DNA from 3 places in the Buttiauxella sp. BIGb0471 genome. Region 1 is predicted to be linked to each of the others. Evidence: predicted binding sites of a transcription regulator. Region 1 holds the regulator's gene; each other region holds the start of a gene.

Region 1 (2,275 bases):
TTTGCTGGTTTGCCGCCAGCATGTGCAATTGCTGGTAGCAGACCGTGATCAGGTCAACGGCTTTTTGCTGCCGCTCCAGGAGCGGAGGCAGCGCTTTTTCAGGGTCGGTATGCTGCGTGAGCATCCCGTATTTGGCTTCGCAGTAATCCGCCAGTTGGCGATAGAGCAAGCTTAATGATTCGCGCAGTGGCTGCTCGCGCCACATCCAGAACCAAAACCAGTTAAACACGCCGTACCAAATTGTACCGCTGACATACAGCAGCATTGGCTTCCAGATGGGCATATTCCCCGCCATGCTGAGTGTAAAGATCGCGGCAATGAGTGAGGCGGGAAGCAGACGAGCATGCAGGGAGCTGATTTCTGCTGTGACGCCCAGCAATAGCGCCATCACAGCCAATATCACCGGCAACGGCACGGAGGTATAAAGCAATAAAAGCTGCATGATCAAACTGCTGACGGCAAACAGGCTACCGCCGACGATCAGGCGTTTGAAGAAGCGTTTATGGGGAGTATCAAGCCCTGCAATGTTGCAGCAGGCAGGGACTAAAGAGAAAAGCAGGCCGGACTGGAGATTGCCAAAGAGCAAACCTACTGCCACCGGAAGGCACAGCACCAGCGTTTGCCGCAGTGCGTAGTTAACTTCAGGATGGTAGATCAGTCTTCGCCACATAAACCCTTCTTACTTAAAGCTGCAGCGGCGTTAGCTGCGTTCATCCACCCGAATTACTTACTTGAGTAAGCTCATCGGGATGAACTCACTTGCTGCCTTGCTGCAGCTTCAATTAATCGGGTTTCGGATTTAGTTTTTTAGAGACAAAAAAGGCGTGTTATGAAGCAACACGCCTTTTTTGAGACGGAGATTAACGAGTGCCGTAAACGACGATCGTTTTACCGTGAGCAGAGATCAGATTTTGATCTTCCAGCATTTTCAAGATACGACCAACGGTTTCGCGAGAGCAACCCACGATCTGACCGATTTCCTGACGGGTAATTTTAATCTGCATACCGTCCGGGTGGGTCATTGCATCAGGCTGTTTAGCCAGGTTCAGCAGTGTCTGCGCGATACGACCAGTCACATCCAGGAATGCCAGGTTACCGACTTTCTCAGATGTCACTTGCAGACGGCGAGCCATCTGTGAAGACAGGCGCATCAAAATGTCTGGATTGACCTGAATGAGCTGGCGGAATTTTTTATATGAAATTTCAGCCACTTCGCAGGCACTTTTAGCACGAACCCAGGCACTACGTTCCTGACCTTCTTCGAACAGCCCTAACTCGCCAATGAAATCGCCCTGATTCAGATAGGAGAGGATCATTTCCTTGCCCTCTTCATCTTTGATCAGAACAGCCACAGAACCCTTGACGATGTAATACAACGTCTCAGCCTTTTCACCCTGGTGAATCAGTGTGCTCTTCGATGGATACTTATGAATGTGGCAATGGGACAAGAACCATTCGAGAGTCGGGTCTGTTTGCGGTTTGCCAAGCACCATGCGCGGTTATCCTCTGTTTTATAACTGGCTACCAACGACAGGACGCTAAACATCCTGTCTGGCGTTGCAAGTATTAGAATATTCCCCACCTTGGGGAGATGGCATGCAAGTCATTCTTGCTGCCTGTAATTAGTGATGTCCTCTGCATACATGCATAACGTCAATGTATCGATGTTGCATCTGGATTGTTTTAGCATAGCTTTTGACAAGTGTCTCCTATTGTCTCGTTTCAGCTTGACGCAGGTCGCCTTCCATTGCCAGATTTGCTGAATCTGCGTACTCTGAAAGACAATTTTTTCAACGGGAGAAGCAACATGCAAGCACGAGTGAAGTGGGTTGAAGGGTTAACCTTCCTTGGGGAGTCCGCTTCTGGACACCAGATTCTGATGGACGGTAATTCTGGCGATAAAGCACCCAGTCCGATGGAAATGGTTCTGATGTCCGCTGGTGGTTGTAGCGCAATCGACGTGGTTTCTATTTTGCAAAAAGGCCGCTACAACGTGACTGATTGCGAAGTGAAACTGACCTCCGAGCGCCGCGAGGAAGCGCCGCGTCTGTTCACGCATATTAATCTGCATTTCATCGTGACAGGCAAGGAATTGAAAGATAATGCAGTTTCGCGTGCGGTAGACTTGTCTGCTGAGAAGTACTGTTCCGTTGCGTTGATGCTGGAAAAAGCCGTAAACATCACCCATAGCTACGAAGTGATTGAAGGCTAGAGTGAAGTAAAAGGGCGGTGTTTAGCCGCCCTAATTATTGATATTCCGACCTTCCGCCAGGCG
Region 2 (2,275 bases), 130 kb from region 1:
GAACGGCACCGGCTGGTTGCTTTCGCGACACGCAGCCTGAATTTCACGGCTCATGCTTTCAGGGTTAATAAAACGATCGTCATTTGGGTTGATCACAAAACGGCAGGCCGGTGTTTGTTTGGTGCGATCGATAAGATCCGCCAGATCGGTGATCCCCAACTCGCGGGTCACGCGCTGCAACAGCCACAGCCCCATAATGTTTTTCAGCACCCGGTAGCGCCCTTCCGCACCGCCTTCGTTGGTGATGTTGGCGGCTAATGCCGCGCTGTTGGCATAAGGTGTTTTGCTCTCAAAGCCCATCAGCGACCAGGTGCCAGAAGAAAGGTAAGCGGCATCTTTGTCTTTCAGCGGTGCACCAATCACCGCACTGGCGGTGTCGTGTGTGGCAACCGAAACCACCGGGATTTTGTTGCCTTCACGGCAAACCCACTGGCCGATAACGTTGCCCGGATGCGTCGGAGTGCCGAACCATTTATGCGGCACGCCCGCCCAGTCGAGCAGCGTTTCATCCCAGTTGTCGCTGTTGATGTTCACCAGTTGCGTGGTGGTGGCGTTGGTATATTCCCAATTCAGAGCGCCTGTCAGGCGGAAGCAGAAATAGTCCGGGATCAGCAGGGCATGCTCGACGTTATCAATCAGCTCCGGCTGCTGTTCCACCAGCGCACGGAACTGATAGAGCGTGTTAAATGGCAGGAATTGAATGCCGGTGCGGCGGTAAATATCTTCACGGCCCAACTGCTTGAGCGCGGTGTCCATCACGCCATCGGTACGGCTGTCGCGGTAGGAAATAGGCTGCCCGACGCGCTTGCCTTCGCGGTCAATCAGCACGTAATCCACACCCCAGGTGTCGATGCCGATGCTGTCGATAGCAATGCCTTCGTCGCAGGCTTTTTGCAGGCCGGTACGGATTTCATCTTCCAGCGCGTCGACGTCCCAGACGGTGGAAGTTTCGGCCAGTCTTAAGCAGTTAGTGAAACGATGAATTTCGCGCAGGCAGATACTGCGAGTGTCGCTATCAAAACGCGCCAGCATGACACGGCCGCTTGATGCGCCCAGGTCTACCGCAACACTATGGCGTAGAGTCATTTTGGGGGTCCTTGCTAAATTAATTGCCCCCACTTTAAAAAGTAACGCCGTCGTCCACCTTCTCGACACTGACAGTGCCTATCAGCCATTGGCAAAAAGGCAAAGGTGAACGTGAGTGATGTCACAGATTCATGTTTATCACCCATAAAGCTGCCCTGTGACGCTCTCCGCATTTCCTGATAATTCCCGTCCGTTCTTAAAAAACGAGCAAGTTTTAACTGATTTCGTGTCGAAACTTTAAGGTGCAGATGAGAATCGTTACCTACTATCTGCCCATGTTAAAAAAGCTTGGGGGTAATGATGACGGTATTGCATGGTTTTGACTTTTTCCCATCTGGACATTCATCCGTGGCGATTGAGCCGCGTTTACCCCAGGCTGCATTCCCTGAACATCATCATGATTTTTATGAAATCGTCATTGTGGAACATGGCACTGGAACGCACGTTTTTAACGGCCACCCCTACACATTGAGTGGCGGTTCGGTCTGCTTTGTACGTGACCACGACCGCCATTTGTACGAGCACACCGAAAATCTGTGTCTGACCAATATTCTGTATCGCGCCCCGGATGCGTTTTGCTTTTTGTCCGGCCTCGATAAGCTGCTGCCGCAGGAACTAGACGGCAATTATCCGTCGCACTGGCGTGTAAACCAGCCGGTGCTGCAACAGGTACGCGGCCTGATCGATCAGTTTGAGCAAATTGGCGAAGCGGCGGACACGCACGCCGTCGCCAACCGTGAAATTCTGTTTATGCAGCTTCTGGTATTGCTGCGTAAAGGCAGCATGATGGAAGGCGCAAGCAACTCGGAAGGCCGCTTAAATCAACTGATGGCGTGGCTGGAAGACCATTTTGCCGAGGATATTTGTTGGGAACAGTTAGCCTCACAATTCACTCTTTCCCTGCGCACGTTGCATCGGCAGCTTAAACAGCAAACCGGCATGACTCCGCAGCGTTATCTCAACCGTTTGCGCCTGATGAAAGCGCGTCATTTGCTGCGTCATGGCGAGGAGAGCGTGACGGAAATCGCCTTCCAGTGCGGTTTTGGCGACAGTAACCATTTTTCGACGCTTTTTAAGCGTGAGTTTTCCTGGTCCCCGCGTGAGATTCGCCAGGGGCGTGACACGCAACTTCAGTAATCGCGAAGGCAGTCACCGTTTTTTTAGCCAAAAAAGCCAATACTTTCTGATT
Region 3 (2,275 bases), on a different contig from region 1:
ATTAATCCTGTAAGCGGGCAATTTCTTCGCCAAATTCACGGATATCTTCAAAGCTGCGATAAACCGAAGCAAAGCGGATATAGGCCACTTTATCGAGTTTTTTGAGCTGCTCCATCACCAGATTACCGATCATTTTGCTCGGCACTTCACGCTCGCCGGTGCCACGTAATTGGGATTTGATATGGTTTATCGCCATTTCTACGTCATCGGAACTGACAGGGCGCTTTTCCAGCGCTTTTAAAAAACCGCTGCGCAGTTTGTCTTCATTAAACGGCTCACGAACATCATTACTTTTCACCACGCGCGGCATAACAAGTTCTGCCACTTCAAACGTCGTGAAGCGTTCATTACAAACCAGGCACTGACGGCGACGACGCACGGAAGACCCTTCGCCGACAAGCCGGGAATCAATCACTTTGGTGTCTACTGCGAAACAGAATGGGCAATGCATGGCGCGTCCTGAATGATTTTTCAAATGAAGAATAGTTTACCGCGAAGTAGCGGTAGTACAAAGGCAACGCCACGTAATGCTAAGAAATATGACTTTTCATTCCGGGCAGGCTACGCTTAAAACAGGACGAAACTTTAAGGAAAAATTAGCGATGACAAAGAGTTACCTAAGAATTCTCCTGGTTAGCAGCCTGGTAAGCCTCAGCGCCTGCGCCCAACAAACTGAAGTCCGCCAGATGAAGAGCGAAGTGGGTTCGTTAAATAAAGAAATGACCCAACTCACCGACCAGACCGTCAAGCTGACGCAACAAAATTCGCTCAATGCCAAATCAACAACTGGTGTTTATTTGCTACCAGGTTCCAAAACGCCCGCTCGCCTGAACAGCCAATTGGGCAATTTGCAAATGTCTCTGAGCAGCATCACGCCTGAAGCCAACGGCAGCCGGGTGATGCTCATTATTAAGGGCGAGTCGAACGATCCGCTGCCTGCTTTCACTGGCAAAGTAGAATGGGGGCAGATTCAGGGCACGACCGATAACTACCAGGAAGTGAACGTTCAGTCGCAACAATTCAGCGCGCCTGCCAGCGTCTTAGCGCCGAGCGATGTCAGCATTCCATTGCTACTTTCAGGGCTTTCACCAGATCAACCCGGTTTCGTGCGTATTCATGACATTCAGCCTGTAGACCCTTCACAGGCATTGCCCGCGCAATAAACTCCGCAACCCTCACGCCCGTGAGGGTAAGCCTCGGTAACATCTGCGTTTTTTGTTACATCTTGCCGAAGAAAGTATGACAAACGGCCTACCATACCGCCAATAAACCCAGTGATCTGAATCACATATATTTGTAACTTTGCCTCATGCATTTGCTTAAATTTACGAAGCAGGTAGAATCTCGCCCGTTTTTAATGTGCGCAAACGTGAACGCAATCGATTACGCATGTGGCGATAATGTGAAATGAAACATATTTTTGTGAGCAGGGATTTCTATAATAGGCGCGTCAATAAGAAACCAGCTGAATGGTTGATGACCTTGGTGATCACTCACCTCCTGCCCTCACGGGATTCATGTAAAAACAGTGGCATAAAATATTATGAAAAAAATTATTTTGGCGGCTAGTACCGTCCTGGCGCTTTCAAGTTCTTTCACGGCTCAGGCCGACGATGCAAAAAATACTGAATACCTCTCTGATTGGTGGCACCAAAGTGTCAACGTGGTAGGCAGCTACCACACTCGTTTCGGACCAAAAATCACTAACGACGTCTACCTGGAATATGAAGCGTTTGCCAAAAAAGATTGGTTAGATTTTTATGGCTACATCGATATTCCAAAAACCTTCGAGTGGGGCAACGGCAACGATAAGGGCATCTGGGATGACGGTTCTCGTATGTTTATGGAGATCGAACCCCGCTTCTCTATCGACAAGTTGACTGGCACCAGCCTGGCATTTGGTCCATTTAAAGAATGGTACATCGCCAATAACTATATCTACGATATGGGTGCTCACGGCGACGATGCCAGCAAACAAAACACCTGGTATATGGGTCTGGGTACCGACATCGACACCGGTCTGCCGATGAGCCTGTCTCTGAACGTGTACGCAAAATACCAGTGGCAAAACTATGGCGCGTCCAACGAAAACGAGTGGGATGGCTACCGCTTCAAAGTGAAATACTTTGTGCCGATTACTTCCCTGTGGGGCGGTAACCTGAGCTACATCGGCTTCACCAACTTCGACTGGGGTTCAGATCTGGGCGATGACAACTTCATCGACAATAAGGGCAAACACGCCCGTACCAGCAACTCCATCGCTTCCAGCCATATC

The links. Region 1 encodes CRP, which controls carbon source genes, mostly activating them, when cyclic AMP is high. Its sites were predicted from a motif close to ATGTGANNNNNNTCACAT; they were not measured.
Region 2: rhaS (HTH-type transcriptional activator RhaS) is a predicted target of CRP. The motif match lies at 1,242-1,259, and genes of this name have one in related genera.
Region 3: M2371_RS16455 (nucleoside-specific channel-forming protein Tsx) is a predicted target of CRP. The motif match lies at 1,273-1,290, and genes of this name have one in related genera.

What each region holds. Positions count from the first base shown of each region.
Region 1 is NZ_JANUEU010000004.1:14,870-17,144, reverse strand. Features, by position in the region: gene M2371_RS13970 (YccS/YhfK family putative transporter) at 1-670, opposite strand, end outside; gene crp (cAMP-activated global transcriptional regulator CRP) at 861-1,493, opposite strand; gene M2371_RS13960 (OsmC family protein) at 1,808-2,212, shown strand; gene M2371_RS13955 (phosphoribulokinase) at 2,243-2,275, opposite strand, start outside.
Region 2 is NZ_JANUEU010000004.1:141,567-143,841, forward strand. Features, by position in the region: gene rhaB (rhamnulokinase) at 1-1,086, opposite strand, end outside; gene rhaS (HTH-type transcriptional activator RhaS) at 1,387-2,223, shown strand.
Region 3 is NZ_JANUEU010000005.1:119,714-121,988, reverse strand. Features, by position in the region: gene nrdR (transcriptional regulator NrdR) at 2-451, opposite strand; gene M2371_RS16460 (DUF3251 domain-containing protein) at 603-1,163, shown strand; gene M2371_RS16455 (nucleoside-specific channel-forming protein Tsx) at 1,544-2,275, shown strand, end outside.